Linked DNA regions of Thermocoleostomius sinensis A174. Each later gene encodes a partner of the first gene's protein in a complex. Links are inferred from orthologs where the notes say so. Each region holds a gene or a part of one and is shown in the gene's direction. Other genes may lie near its edges. The genes, in order: secY and secA.

What was found.
Region 2: the proteins of secY (region 1) and secA are in contact, whole or in part, in a crystal structure (PDB 3DIN), measured with the Thermotoga maritima proteins. The link is inferred for Thermocoleostomius sinensis A174 from one-to-one orthologs. Residues at the interface, in WP_004081795.1 of Thermotoga maritima: Glu108, Gly109, Glu110, Glu111, Ala236, Glu237, Arg238, Arg239, Ile240, Thr241, Ile242, Gln243, Tyr244, Ala245, Arg246, Arg247, Val248, Thr249, Gly250, Arg251, Arg252, Val253, Tyr254, Gly256, Ala257, Ser258, Thr259, Tyr260, Leu261, Pro262; in WP_004082002.1 of Thermotoga maritima: Glu261, Ala262, Arg263, Lys300, Ala301, Arg302, Thr303, Ile304, Ile305, Leu323, Tyr324, Asp325, Pro326, Val329, Ser330, Tyr333, Ile336, Lys340, Phe345, Val349, Glu363, Phe364, Tyr374, Ser375, Gly376, Gly377, Glu393, Ile395, Thr482, Ser483.

What each region holds. Positions count from the first base shown.
Region 1 is NZ_CP113797.1:827,936-830,770, forward strand. It holds secY (preprotein translocase subunit SecY), read left to right. Parts: upstream 1-678; coding sequence 679-1,992; downstream 1,993-2,835. Other genes in the region: rplO (50S ribosomal protein L15), read left to right, coding at 1-427; OXH18_RS03580 (adenylate kinase), read left to right, coding at 1,992-2,552. UniProt on the Escherichia coli protein: The central subunit of the protein translocation channel SecYEG. Consists of two halves formed by TMs 1-5 and 6-10.
Region 2 is NZ_CP113797.1:5,755,191-5,767,461, forward strand. Bases 5,356-8,713 are described here. They hold secA (preprotein translocase subunit SecA), read left to right. Parts: upstream 5,356-5,696; coding sequence 5,697-8,513; downstream 8,514-8,713. Also shown: OXH18_RS24930 (COP23 domain-containing protein), read left to right, coding at 1-492; OXH18_RS24935 (tetratricopeptide repeat protein), read left to right, coding at 587-1,648; OXH18_RS24940 (pre-peptidase C-terminal domain-containing protein), read right to left, coding at 1,692-3,284; OXH18_RS24945 (GNAT family N-acetyltransferase), read right to left, coding at 3,769-4,254; OXH18_RS24950 (hypothetical protein), read left to right, coding at 4,538-5,275; OXH18_RS24960 (hypothetical protein), read right to left, coding at 8,738-8,983; OXH18_RS24965 (IS5 family transposase), read left to right, coding at 9,032-9,823; OXH18_RS24970 (hypothetical protein), read right to left, coding at 10,172-10,615; OXH18_RS24975 (helix-turn-helix transcriptional regulator), read right to left, coding at 10,731-11,384; ATP-dependent Clp protease adapter ClpS, read left to right, coding at 11,736-12,074; malQ (4-alpha-glucanotransferase), read right to left, coding at 12,106-12,271. UniProt on the Escherichia coli protein: Required for protein export, interacts with the SecYEG preprotein conducting channel.

The sequences.
Region 1 (2,835 bases):
ACCTAAAAAAGGCTCTCAGAAACGCCGTCGCCGTGTTGGACGGGGAATTGCCGCAGGACAAGGTGCAAGCTGTGGCTTTGGAATGCGTGGTCAAAAGTCTCGTTCTGGACGACCGACTCGCCCTGGGTTTGAAGGCGGACAAATGCCCCTCTACCGTCGTATTCCTAAGCTAAAGCACTTCCCGATCGTAAATCGAACTCAGTACACCTTGATCAACGTCGAGGATCTGGCTTCGCTTGAAGCAGATACTGAAGTGAACTTGGCTACCTTAATGGAGGCTGGCATTGTCACAACAAACGACGGTCCATTGAAAATCTTAGGCAATGGAGAGCTTACTGTTCCGCTGAAGGTGCAAGCAGCCGCTTTTACCGCTTCGGCCCGCACTAAAATTGAAGCCGCAGGCGGCAGTTGTGAGGTGATTAATTAGTTGATTTCAGTGGCGCTTCCTAATTTATCTCTAAACCAACAGGTTAATCTCATTGCTTGAGTGTTAGCCTGTGTTGTTGTTATGGGGGATAAGAATATTACACTAAACAATATTGGAGTCTGCACTAATCCGGTTCCACAATTCAGTTCATCCCGTCTTAGTGTCATCAGCGCTCAACAGTTCGCTGAATTTGTGAGCGGATTTTCCATTAGTGCTATGTGATTGCCACTACGCATCGAGGTATCCCTATTATGGTTGTCAGTCGAGATAAGGCTCCAACAGCACAAGAAACGTTTGTCCAGATGGCTCAAGCAGCTGGTCTTCGAGGTCGGTTGCTGGTCACTATTGGCATGTTAATTCTCGTGCGGTTGGGCATTTATATTCCAGTGCCAGGTATCGATCGGGCTGAATTTCGTCAAGCCATCCAAAGCAGTAATTTTGGTAGTTTGATTGGATTTTTAGACATTTTGGCTGGCGGTGGAATCTCTGCACTGGGTATCTTTGCATTAGGAATCCTGCCCTATATCAATGCGTCTATTATTATGCAGTTAATGGCAGCGGCTATTCCTAGTCTTGAAGACCTACAAAAGAATGAAGGTGAAGCGGGGCGACGAAAAATTTCTCAGATTACCCGCTATGTGGCACTAGGATGGGCAATCATCCAGAGCATTGGCATCAGTATTCTGGTCAATAATTATGCAATTAATCCTGGACCAGTGTTTATCGCCAAGGTCGCCCTGGCTTTGACAGCAGGGTCGATGTTTGTTATGTGGGTTGGTGAATTAATCACAGAACGAGGGATTGGCAATGGTGCTTCGCTGCTGATTTTCGTCAGTATTGTTTCCACCTTGCCTGCGTCAATTGGAGCCACAATTGACCAAGTTCAGAGCAACGCGAACCGTAGCTTGGTCGCAGGAGTAATTATTCTAATTCTGGTGTTCCTGGCAATGATTGTCGGGATCGTGTTTGTGCAGGAGGGCACCCGCCGGATTCCAATTATTTCCGCTCGGCGACAGGTGGGACGACGACTTTACTTAGAAAAAAGCAGTTATTTGCCGCTACGTCTGAATCAGGGAGGCGTCATGCCAATCATTTTTGCCTCTGCGGTGCTTTTTCTTCCTTTAACATTGCTGAATTTTCTACCAAATAACGAAATTTTAGCCAGAGCCATTCAGTACTTACGGCCGGGTGGATGGCTTTATGTCGCGGTGTATTTAGCATTAATTCTATTCTTTAGCTATTTCTATGCATCGCTGGTCGTTAATCCAGTTGATATGGCGCAGAACCTGAAGAAGATGGGAGCCAGTATTCCGGGTATTCGACCTGGTAAAGCCACCAGTGAGTATTTAGAGCGAGTGCTAAATCGTTTAACCTTCCTGGGTGCTATCTTCTTGGGACTGGTAGCTATCATTCCAACGGCGGTTGAGGGTGCAACACGTGTCACAACATTTCAGGGGTTTGGAGCGACCTCGCTGTTGATTTTAGTGGGTGTGGCGATCGATACTGCCAAGCAAATCCAAACCTATGTAATTTCTCAACGCTATGAAGGGATGGTGAAACAATAGTGACACGATTGATCTTCCTGGGGCCTCCAGGAGCCGGTAAAGGCACTCAAGCCTATGCCTTGGCCCAAGCACAGCAAATTCCTCACATTTCGACCGGAGACATTCTGCGCACGGCGGTGGCGCTAAAAACGGAACTGGGAGAAAAAGCGCAAGCCTATATGGATAAGGGGGAACTGGTTCCAGATCATTTGATTCTGGAGATGGTGCGCGATCGACTTGGCTACGACGATGTCAAAGCCGGTTGGATTTTAGATGGCTTTCCCCGCACTGTCACCCAAGCCACCTTTTTAGATGATCTGTTGAATGACTTGCATCAGTCATGCGATTGGGTGGTCAATTTTGATGTCCCTGATGAAGTGTTAGTGGAACGCTTGTTGGGTCGGGGGCGCAAAGATGATACAGAAGAAGTTATCCGCAACCGTTTGTCTGTCTATCGAGAGCAAACGGCTCCGCTGATCGACTTTTATCGAGAGCGCAATAAGCTGGTTTCTGTCGATGGCAATCAGTCGATTGAAACTGTCTCTGCGGCACTGGATCAAATCGTTCATTCCAACCAGTAACTATACATTAGCTATGGGGAATTTGATGGTGAGTCAACCAGTCCAAGTTCCCTTGTTTTTTCGCTACTTTTCTGGTCATTTTTGCGAATTGACGGCTCCGACCGTTGTTATAAACATTTGTTAGGCTGTATAAAGATGTATCGACAAGAAAAACTGTTTGAAAAGGTGCGCATAACATCAGCCAACCTTCACAAAGCTTGACCAAACCTTTATCCATCAGTTGATCTGCTTCGGTTTTGCTTGTCTATTTGATCGTCTGTCAGTGCCTAGTTGTTTGTAGTTT
Region 2 (12,271 bases), 4.9 Mb from region 1 along the record:
CAAGACGGCAACGAGCGTAGCGGTGGCTTTCCAGTGGTGATGGCAATCAGCAGAGGGCAGCGTATTCACTTATTGACCGTTACCGACAATACCCAATTGCCGCCATTTGACGACCCGATCGCTCGGTGTAATCAAATTGTGGCCCGGTTTCAAAATGCCTTTATTGAAGGCGGGGCTGACGTTTTCAGCTACCTCACCTTTGGCTATGTCAACAATCAGCCCGTGCTCTGCGTGCCCATGAGTGCCCAAGATCGACAAAATGGGATTTGTCAAGCTAATGATGTGTTGATCACGTTCCGCAGCGAACAACGTGGGTGTTTGTTTATTCCTGCGTTTTTGGAAAATTTGGCCATGCAAAACGTGGGCGGAATTGCCAGCAATACTAACTTTGAAGCGATGCGCGATTTGTGCCGTCAACAGTTTTCGGATCTGGCTGGTCAAAGCGATGCTCAAATTCAAGCTGCGTTTCGGGCACTGACATTTGTGCGTTGATCTGTTCGTTTATACGTTTATTCATGCATTCGTTGAGCCAATCGCTTGTGCTTTCTTTTTTCTGTTTCAGTCAGTGTCTCCCTGAATCGCCCCTATGAATCGTATGAATCGATCGATCGTGCTAGTTCGGTTTCTATCTCGTTTGTCGCTTGGCCTATCCCTCAGCGTATCTCTGAGCCTATCGTTCAGCCTACCTCTGAGCCTGACTCTGTTTCCTGAGGTTGTGTTAGCCCAATCGGTAGATGATTTATTTAGGCAGGGGTTAGATGCAGATGCCGCCGGACGAGACGGTGAAGCCGAAGCAATTTGGCGCAGAGTCATCATGTTGGAGCCAAACAATGCTATTGCCTATTACAACTTGGGCTTAGCGCTACACCGCCAAGACAAACTAGAGGAAGCGGTTTCTGCCTACCGTCAAGCGATTCAACGTGATCCCAACTATGACGAGGCTTACTATTCCTTGGGAAACGCCCTTTACGATCTACGAAGCTACGAAGCAGCGCTGAATGCCTATCGTCGATCGATCGAAATTAATCCTAGCTATGCCTATGCTCACAACAACCTTGGCAATACGCTCTATGTGTTGGGCAGTCTGGAAGAGTCGGCGGCCGCTTTTCGCACGACGCTGAATCTTCGAGATGTGAAGGGGAGTCCTGCTAGTGCCCATGCCCTAGCCTATGCCAATCTGGGTGATTTGTTTCTAGAACAGCGGCAGTTTAGCGAAGCGATCGATCAATACCGTCAAGCAATTGATTTAGCCCCAGACTATGCGGGAGCATACAGCGGACTAGGGGCGGCGTTGAAACAACAGGGACAGAATGAAGAGGCAATCGACATTTTTGAGCGAGTCTTACAGTTGCCGGATGTAGACCTGCTGCCAACCTCTGCTCACACCTTGGCCTATACCAATCTAGGCGATATTTTCCTAGAGCAAGGACAAACCGAAGCCGCCGTAGCTGCCTATCGCAGTGCTTTGACCATTGATCCAGACTACGACATTGCTCAGCAGAGTTTATTCAGGGTAGAACAGCCTTCTACTGTCCCATCCTCACCTCCATCAGACCCAATCCTTCCTTCTACTGTGGCTACCACCACCGACTTGCCACAACTAGGAGCGGCATTGCGATCGGCAGTCGTCAACCTTTTCAGTCCGTAACGTGGGTACTGGTACAACGGCTAAATACTCGTCAACCCAATGCTTAGGCATTCGTAACGCTCACGATGAAGGGTGTGGTGGCATCGCTATAGGGGCGCACGCGCACATAGTAGGTATCGCCTGCGCTCAAACCATCTGTGGTACTGAGAAACACCCGCTCCGAGTTTGTGCCAGCGTTGACGCCTTCCAAATTGGCGATCGGTTCAAAGGCATTATTGAAAATTTGAATATCGGCATCCGCGCTGAGTCCATACAAATTGATAAAAATTCCGTTCCCCGTGAACGAGCCGACTCGGAAGCGATAGAACTCATTTTCACCTACGTAGTCGATCGAACCGCCGCGAGTGAGTGGATCACCTTCAAACACGCCTAAATACTCTGCACTGGCAAATCCGTCTTCATTGCCCCGACTGGCGATGAGCGATAACTTATAGCCCGTTTGCGCATTGGAGTACGGCAGCACCCGAGCGTAATAGGTTCCAGTAGGAGCATTGGTATACCAAATCCATTCTTCTTGTGTGCCCGACAAGATCGATTCAGCCAAGATATTGCCGCTGCTGTCATAAAGCACTAGATCAGCATCTGCCGTCAGATTAGACAGAGAGACAATGAAACTACCAGGGGTCGTGTGATTGAATACAAAGAAGTCATTGGCATCTCGCCCATACGTTTCATTGAACCCAATTCTGCCTGCCTGAGTTAGCGGAGCGGTTGGAACATCGCTGCCAAAAATGCTAGATGTAGAATCAAAAATTGGCAGCGTCCCTAAATTCATGGCATCTGTAAAGGTACCGTTGAAATCTTGGGGAGTTGGATCTGGCTGGGGATTGTTGTCTACGGGCGGTGCAGGCGTGGGCGCAGGTGGAGCGGCAACGGTGCTGATCACCAGACGGTATTTGGTTCGCGCATTTCTAGACCCCGGCAAAACTTGGATATAGTAAAGGCCAGCCTCTAGAGAATTCAGCGTGATGCTGTCTGGTTGACGGCCATTAGTGTCCGATCGCCCAATTTCCACTCCCGCCTGATTAAATATTCGCAAATCAGCGTCGGCTTTCAACCTATTCAACGCAACAGTAAGGCCACCTCTGGCGGCTAGGTTTACGCTGAAATAATCATTGCGATCGCGGTCTCCTTCTTCAATGCCACCAATCGAGTCTCGACGCTGACGAGTGGTGCTTAGCACCCCCAAATCCGTTGCAGTCTGTCGCCGGCGATTGATATCACCCCCATCTCCATCGCGAACATTTTTAACCCGAATCACGAATGACTGCTCATAGGTGTTGCCGCTGCTATCGGTGGTTGCCACTCGAATGACATAGGCATTTTGCCGCTCAAAGTCAAAGCTTCGTCGCGCTTTCAGAACATTTCCATCGATCGTAAAGGCAGAGCGACCCGAAATTAGGCGATAGGTATGCCGGCTAGAATCAGAGTCTTCGGTAGATAGCTCACCAATGCGCGATCCTCTGCGTCGATTCTCTTTAATGGTTTGAGCGGACAGAGTGATAGCGGTTGGGCGACGATTGCCTCGTAGAGGACTGAAGAAATCGTTGTCACTTCCGCCTCGATCGTTACTGGAACCATCATTCTGACTACCATTATCCTGAGCGCCACCATTGGGGCCTTGATTCCCTGGCATAACGTTCTCCTGCAATCATTCAGTAGCGTGATAAGAGGGATATAGAGGTCTGTGACTCAATGCCTTCACCCTACTAGAGCGCAAGCAGGGAATCTAGCGCATTAAACGCAACGTTGATTGCATTTAAGTGCAATTTAATTGGCAGAATGTATCGATCGCTAAATGAATACTTAGAACCTTTCCTTGAAAATGCTGAGAATTAAGATATCGGAAAGCCTTGCTTGAGTCAATTCAGCCAAACAAAACCTAACCTTTTCTTTGGATTTCTTAATCGGCTAATCACGGTATAAATTTTTAGGCATTACTATTGAAATAAAGGGAAGCTGCCATGGTTGCAAGTTGCTGAATTTGCTTTGCTCCCCCAACTCCTGCTCCTAATACCAATCCTTTATAAGGTTGTACATGTTGCCAATCCCTCCCAACCGCTCCTGTTCAATAGAATGGAACGATTGCCCCAGCAACCCGATTGCTTCATTTCGCTGGCTTATTCCAACTGTTCTATCTGCACTGGCAAAGCACGCTGCGAAATAGTTTGATTCAACAACACCATGGTGGTGGATTCGTTGACCTTAAAACCAATGCGCTGATAAAACTCTTTTTGCTTAGTGGTCATTAAATATACTCGCTCTACCCGATTCACATGCGGGTGCATCAGGACGGTTTCGACAAGTTTGCGCCCTAGACCGGCTCCTTGATAGTTTGGATGAATTACCACATCCCAAATTGTGGCGCGATAAATGCCATCAGACATGGCACGAGCAAAGCCAATCAATCGATCGCCATCCCAAACTGTGACGATCGGTTTGCTATTGGCAAGGGCAACGGCCCACGCTTCAGGAGTGCGACCTTGGGCCCAAAATGCAGTCATCTCAAACAAGTCTTGTAGCTGACGAAGATCTAGCTTACGGGAACAAATTCCCTCTGGCGACTCATCTTGTACCCAAAACTGAATGTGGCTGCAATCCGTCATTGACAAATCTCCGCAATGGTTTCTAAGGTGTAAATTCAAGTGGTCAGTGTCAACGGCTAGCTTCAAAAAGCGTAATAATTATCTGCTGACTAGGGTAAATTGACTGTGACCCGGCTTACCTCCCCTGTCTGGATGACTGTTTTATACCAGTAGGCTGAAACTTGGTCGGTTCGTCAGGGTGGGTTAAATAGTCAGAAGTTGACTCACGACCCAGGGGTCATTTCCTTGGCGTCGCTTTATCTCTACGGATTTCAACGCTCCTTATTGTTGCTACAGTGCCACTATGCCTTTTCAGATTAAGCCCTTCCAAATTCACCCATCTCAGTTAAACCGTCGATTGGGTAAAAACTTGGGTAGAAAGTCAGGTCGGCAAATTCGTAGAGATGCCCATGCGACCCACCGGGCGAGTGCAATGGCAACACCACCCGATGCTTTGCCGCCACCCAACAAACCGATCCGAGTGGGACGGCGATCGCCGTTAGGATTATTGCTATTTCTGCTGTTGTGGAGCATCATTTTGGGGCTTGGCCTAGCACAAGCTGTCACTCCCCCATCTTCTCTATCCTCCCTAGCTGGAGGTAAAAATACTCCAGCGATCGCACAAGCCTTCGAGCCAGATCCAGACGGACTCACCGATCCAGTGCCGCCAGAACTTCAACTTGGACAAGAACTGTATCTGGAAAACTGCGCCACCTGTCATGTAGCCTTGCCACCAGCAGTGATGCCTACCGAATCATGGCGAGTAATTCTGACCCAGCCCACCCACTACGGTGCGCAAATTACACCACCCGTACAGCCCGGTTTACAGATAATTTGGAACTATATTTCCCTCTACTCGCGTCCGCTCAAACCAGACGAACCCGTGCCCTATCGCCTCCGCAGTTCCCGCTATTTCAGAGCGTTGCATCCCGACGTTGCATTCGACGATCGCGTCTCTGTACGCAGTTGTATTAGTTGTCATCCTGCCGCCGAGCAGTTTAACTATCGCCGCCTCGCTGCCGACTGGCAAACCACTCCTTGATCGGCCATTTTCATCGTGGCGACCTGCCAACAGGCGGGATGGGATGATGCTGATTTGGCTCAGGGGAAGTAGCGCTCTAGGATTTAGCTTCTAGGTAGTTTGCATTGTATGTGAAGCTAGCCTGTGAGAAAGCAAAGACAATCTTAGCCTCTGAAGCTATCATTTTGCTACGGAATAATCAAGTGATTTATGAACGATCCGTCTCCTTCCTCCCCAGCCTCAAATGATAGGATGAGGATACACTAGACATAATGTTCAGAACATCCTGTTCAGAGTGAAATGTTTAAAGTGAATGGCGTTGTGGGCATCTATGATTCGATCGAGTCAGCCTGCACCCAATCAACCAATCGGTTAAGTGACATCTGAACAGTCCCATCAGGTGACCAACTCTCATATTCCTAACTAGAGCCTTTCGTTTGCCATGTTAAAAAATCTGCTGGGCGATCCCAATGCAAGGAAGCTTAGAAAATATAAGAACGACATCGTCGAAATCAATTTGCTTGAAGAAGAAATTCAAGCCCTATCGGATGAACAGCTAGTCGGGAAAACGGCAGAATTCAGGCAGCGAATCGAAAACGGAGAGAGTCTGGACGATCTCTTGCCCGAAGCGTTTGCAGTTGTGCGAGAAGCTGGCAAGCGTGTGCTGGGAATGCGCCACTTCGATGTGCAGTTAATTGGCGGCATGGTGCTGCATGATGGACAGATTGCCGAAATGAAGACGGGGGAAGGCAAAACCCTGGTGGCAACGCTGCCCGCTTACCTGAATGCGCTGTCTGGGAAGGGCGTGCATGTGGTAACGGTGAATGACTACTTGGCCCGACGCGATGCCGAATGGATGGGGCAGGTACATCGATTCTTGGGCTTAACCGTAGGACTGATTCAGCAAGGCATGACCCCCACCGAGCGCAAAAAGAACTATGGCTGTGATATCACCTATGGCACCAACAGCGAACTGGGGTTTGACTACCTGCGCGACAATATGGCCACCTCTATGCCAGATGTGGTACAGCGCCCGTTTAACTACTGCATTATTGATGAAGTAGACTCGGTTTTGATTGATGAAGCCCGCACCCCTCTGATCATTTCAGGTCAAGTAGAGCGCCCCAGCGAGAAATATATGCGGGCGGCTCAGGTGGCGGCAGCCTTAATCAAGAAAAAAGACGAAGATGACCCAGACGGGCATTATGAGGTAGACGAAAAGCAGCGAAACGTCTTGCTGTCGGACGAAGGATTTATTCGGGCTGAGCAACTGTTGGGCGTTAAGGATTTATTTGACCCGAAAGATCCGTGGGCGCACTATATCTTTAATGCCATCAAAGCCAAAGAGTTGTTCATCAAGGACGTAAACTATATTGTTCGCCACGACGAAGTGGTGATTGTAGACGAATTCACAGGACGGGTAATGCCGGGTCGTCGCTGGAGTGATGGGCTGCATCAGGCGATTGAAGCCAAGGAAAATGTGGAAATTCAACCAGAGACACAAACTCTGGCAACCATTACCTACCAAAACTTCTTCTTGCTCTATCCCAAACTGGCGGGTATGACGGGAACTGCCAAAACGGAGGAAGCAGAATTTGAGAAGATTTATAACCTGGAAGTGACGGTCATTCCCACGAACCGCCCCACTGGACGGAAAGACTTGCCCGATGTGGTATACAAAACGGAAGAAGCGAAGTGGCGAGCGATCGCCCAGGAATGCTCTGAAATGCACGAAATGGGACGTCCGGTGCTGGTGGGTACAACAAGCGTCGAAAAGTCGGAGCTTCTGTCCCGGATGTTGAGCGAGTTGAATGTAAACCACAACTTGCTGAACGCCAAGCCGGAGAACGTGGAGCGGGAATCGGAAATTATTGCGCAGGCCGGCCGCAAAGGCGCGGTGACGATCGCCACGAACATGGCAGGACGTGGAACTGACATTATTCTGGGCGGGAATGCCGATTACATGGCGCGCTTGAAGCTGCGGGAATATTTTATGCCCCGTATTGTCCAACCTGAAGATGAGGAAGGCTTTGCGGTGGCTAAGGTGATGAGCGGCAGTGGTCGATCGGGTGGTAAAGGCTTTATGCCCAATGCTAACCAGAAGGTGAAGACCTGGCGAGCCTCACCACAAATTTTCCCCACCGAGTTATCGAAAGAAACCGAGAAAGCCCTCAAAGAAGCAGTGGACTTCGCTGTGCAGCAGTATGGCGAGCGATCGTTGCCGGAACTGAAAGCGGAAGATATTGTCGCCACTGCGTCTGAAAAGGCCCCCACTGATGATGCCGTGATTCTGAAGCTGCGCAAGGTCTACAACGCTATTCGCCAAGAGTACGAGCAATTTACCCATGCTGAGCATGATGAAGTGGTGCAGGTGGGTGGGCTGCACGTAATTGGAACAGAGCGCCATGAGTCTCGCCGCATTGATAACCAGTTGCGGGGCCGAGCCGGACGCCAAGGCGACCCCGGTTCGACGCGGTTCTTCCTGAGCTTGCAAGACAACTTGCTGCGCATCTTTGGGGGCGATCGGGTCGCTGGCTTGATGAATGCCTTTCGCGTAGAAGAAGACATGCCAATCGAATCAGGAATGTTGACGCGATCGTTGGAAGGAGCACAAAAGAAAGTTGAAACCTATTACTACGACATTCGGAAACAGGTGTTTGAATACGACGAAGTGATGAATAATCAGCGTCGGGCCATCTATGCCGAACGTCGTCGTGTATTGGAAGGACAAGACCTGAAGGAACAGGTAATTAAATATATTGAACGCACCATGAACGACATTGTGGATGCTTACATCAATCCCGATCTACCGCCGGAAGAATGGGATTTGCAAAGCATTGTCGGTAAAGTGAAAGAATTCATCTATCTGCTCAAGGATCTAGAACCAGACCAACTCACCGATCTCTCAGTGGGCGAAATTAAGACCTTCTTGCACGAACAAGGGCGCATTGCTTACGACATTAAGGAAGCACAAATTGATCAAATTAAACCGGGATTGATGCGCGAAGCCGAACGGTTCTTTATTCTGCAACAAATCGATACCCTCTGGCGAGAACACCTCCAGCAAATGGAAGCGCTGCGGGAAGCGATCGGGCTGCGCGGCTATGGTCAACGCGATCCGTTGATTGAATACAAGAGCGAAGGCTACGAACTGTTCCTGGAAATGATGACCAATATTCGTCGGAATGTGGTCTACTCGCTGTTCCAGTTCCAACCACAACCACAGCCCGTTCCCCAACCCTCGTCAGAAGTGGTTTAGTGAGACCTTATCGCTAGAAAACTAGGATAGAGAGGCTGTCCATTGTCTGGTGGGGTGGTTGATTGGCTGACAAATCTCGATTCCCCTCACCTTAAGTCCCTCTCCCTCTGAGGGACTTTAAAACACATGGGGGCAAGGGTTGGGAGATGAGGGGGCAAAGAGTGGTCAGTCAATTAGGGTAGGATGGACAGCCTAGTTCAAACCAACTTTCGTTTTACCGTCCCTCAACGATCTATCATTTCTGCTAACTCATCTATCCATACTTGTGGCAACCACACCTCTGCGTCTGGTTGCTCGGGGGATTCCATTGGATTAGGAACATTTCGAGTTGAATTGAGATTGTGCCCTGTTGCAGTGTGAGTCGGCGTGGCTCGACGTTCAACTAATTGAGGTTTATTTACGATCGGAGCAGATGCGGCGATGGTCTGAGAGGGTGTTTGAGAAGCCAGGAAGGTCGTAAAAAAGCTCACTCAGTGTAGGCTGCGAATAGCAAATATCTACAGCCCTGAGTGAGTCAGATGAGTAAAGCATATCCCAGTAACCTAACCCGCGCCCAATATGAGGTTTTGAGTGAATTAATTCCAGCAGCAAAGCCAGGTGGTCGTCCTCGCAGCGTTGACCTGTGGGAGGTGCTCAATGCCATGCTCTATGTTCTGGTTGAAGGCTGTCGTTGGCGTTCTTTACCTGGTGATTTCCCAGCCTGGCAGACGGTGTACACGTACTTCCGCAACTGGCGATTGGACGGCACCTGGATTTCCATTCATGACCAGTTGCACCAGTGGGTTCGCATCGATGCGCAACGCTATCCTAGTCCATCAGAAGCGATCATCGATAGCCAAAGCATCAAGAGTGCAGCAGGAGTTCATCAACAAGTTGGCTTTGATGGAGGCAAGCTGATTACAGGACGCAAACGATTTTTAACGGTGGATACGTTAGGACTGGTTTTGCGGGTGTTTGTGAGTGCGGCAAACCTGGGGGAACGCGAAGGGGGCAAACGTGTCCTCAAACGAGTCAAACGGATGAAGAAAAAGGTTTCACGCTTAATCACCATTTGGGTAGACGGCGGGTTCGATGGCGCCCCTTTTCTGATGTGGGTGATGGATGTTTGTCGTTGGATTGTGCAAGTTGTACTGCGACCTGAGCAAACCAAAGGCTTTAGCTTGCTCAAAAAGAGGTGGGTGGTAGAACGAACTTTTGGTTGGCTAATGGGATGCAGACGGTTGGTCAGAGACTATGAATTATTACCAGAGACATCAGAAACCTTGATCTACCTTGCCATGATTCGGATTATGGTGAGGCGGTTGGCATAAATTTGACACCTCAAATCTTTTCAAACACCCTCTGAGGGCGAATTAAGTGCAGAAGCAGACGATTAATCGCGGCAAACCGGGCTGCTATCCATCGCAAAACCGCTCGATTAAGTATAGAAACTTCCATGGGATTACTTTATATAAATAAAAAATAGAAATAAGCTATTTCAAGGCTAAATGAAAAATCTTAAAACAGCGGCTAAAATCTCAATCCCTCTAAACTCTTCATGAATCGTATAACTATCGTATAGGTATTGTATAGCTCCAGACATCAGCGCTTAATCTTCCTTTCCGCTGCATCGTGAAAGGTGTATGCTGACAACAATTTCAACAAGTTCAACAACCAGTTCAATACTTCGACCCTGGCAGTATCACAAAGTCAATCGCTTCTCCTAACCCTAGCCCAATTACCGCAACAACTACTAGCGTCACAAACACATCCAGTTGCTTGGTTCCAGCCGACTTAAGGTCAAGAGCAGCCAACAGCATCGTGATCAATGGAGCCGCCAGAAATGTCACGATCGCTGGTTCTACAGTAATTAGTGCCAAAAGCAAGCTAAACATGAGACTGAGGCTAATGACAACCCACAAACTTTGCGAACCAAATAGCCCCAGCAACAGTTCGACAATCGGATTACTCTTCCAAGCGATGGCGATCGTTAAACTTGTAACCAGAATTCCTACCAACCAAACCACGTGGTAAGCCGATAAATACCAACCTAGCAAGACATAAGCTAGTAAAACCAGTCCTAGCGAAACCCAGGATAGCTTCAGCCATTCAACGTCATCCATGTTGTCTTCGCTCTAAAGCACCGTCATAAAATCCATTCCAACTATAGCGATTTCGACTAGACACTTTTGCAGCTAAATTTTCTATCTAAATGGCTCGACCGGCAAGGGGTGAGTACTACCCACAAATACTCAGCCCCTCCACTTTATCGCGCTTAGCATGAATGCTCTTAATGTGCTTACGTACTGTGTCTTCGCTAATGTGCAGCGTAGCAGCGATCGTTTTATACGTTGCCCCCGCTTGCTTCAACTGCCAAACTTGCGTTTCTCGATCGGACAAGCCATACTTCTGAGCTTCGGTACTGGCTTTGTGTTGCGCCGACTGCTGCCGATCTTCTAACGTCACCAACAAACAAGGGCCGTCGATCATTTTTAATTGCAGCCACTGGGCACGAATCCGAATCGAACCTGTCTCCTCGGTTTTAATTTCGTCTTCAATCACGAACACTTGAGGAGAAACAGATTTGCTCTCGGTCATGAGCGTTTGACAGCTACGCCAAATTGGTAATGGCACAGCACTTGGGCAAGAAGGAGGTAGAGAAGATGAAGCCGCTGCCAAAGTTTCAGTTAATTGGTAGCAAAGGCGCTTAGCGCAACGGTTGGCAAACAGCAAGTCTCCTTGAGCACTTAGCAGCATGATGCCATCCATTAGTCCTTCTAAAGCATACTGAATCAACACAGGCAAATTGTTCGAGCGAGGGCTGTCTGAAAGATATGCTAAAGACGATCGAGGAGAACTAGCGGTTGTAGAAATCGTTGTTAAGGCAGCCATAGTCTGACGGGGCACAGGGGCACAAAGAGTTGTTGATATCATCCAAACTAGATCTGTACAAACTAGATCTGTAAAAGATCCGTAAGCACCTTACTTCTAGTAGCCTGCCCTTATCATGCGGGTTAACCGAGAAGATCTAGAGAACGTGCTCAACTGACTGTGACGGTGTCGTCAATGCCAGAAACGGGAACAGAAACAAGAGCTTGGGGTAAAACATGTTTAGGAGATGATTGAAGAGATTATTGAAAAAGTGATCGCTGCATGAGCTTTCTCAAAGGGCGATCGCTAAACTGAGGAGAGAGGTAATCTGGATATATACTTTTGTTAAGCAAACCTTTGGACGTGTTTCCAATGACAGCAGTAGTCACCATGTCCCCAATAGCCACACTAACGGCAATGACCACTTCGCCGACGATTGCACCAGAAAAATCTAGCCAAACGGTGCAAAAACCCTATCCCAACTATAAAGTGATTGTGTTGAATGATGACTTCAATACGTTTCAGCATGTGGCCAACAGCTTGATGAAGTACATTCCTGGGATGACTAGCGATCGGGCTTGGGATCTGACGAACCAAGTACACTACGAAGGGCAGGCTACCGTTTGGGTAGGGCCTCAAGAGCAAGCAGAACTATATCATCAGCAGTTAAGCCGAGCCGGATTGACGATGGCTCCTTTGGAAGCCGCATAGCCTGTCGGTGTGCTCTGTCTGTCTGAATTGGTCATCGCTTGGACGCGAATCGACCATAGAGAACCGTCAGGTGACGCAGCCGATCGCTTAATTCCTCAGTCAGTGCGTCTGCCTGATAACGCCAGCCCCAATTTCCTGCTGCTCGACTGGGTTCATTCATGCGGGCCTCACTACCCAGCCCCAACACATCTTGCAGG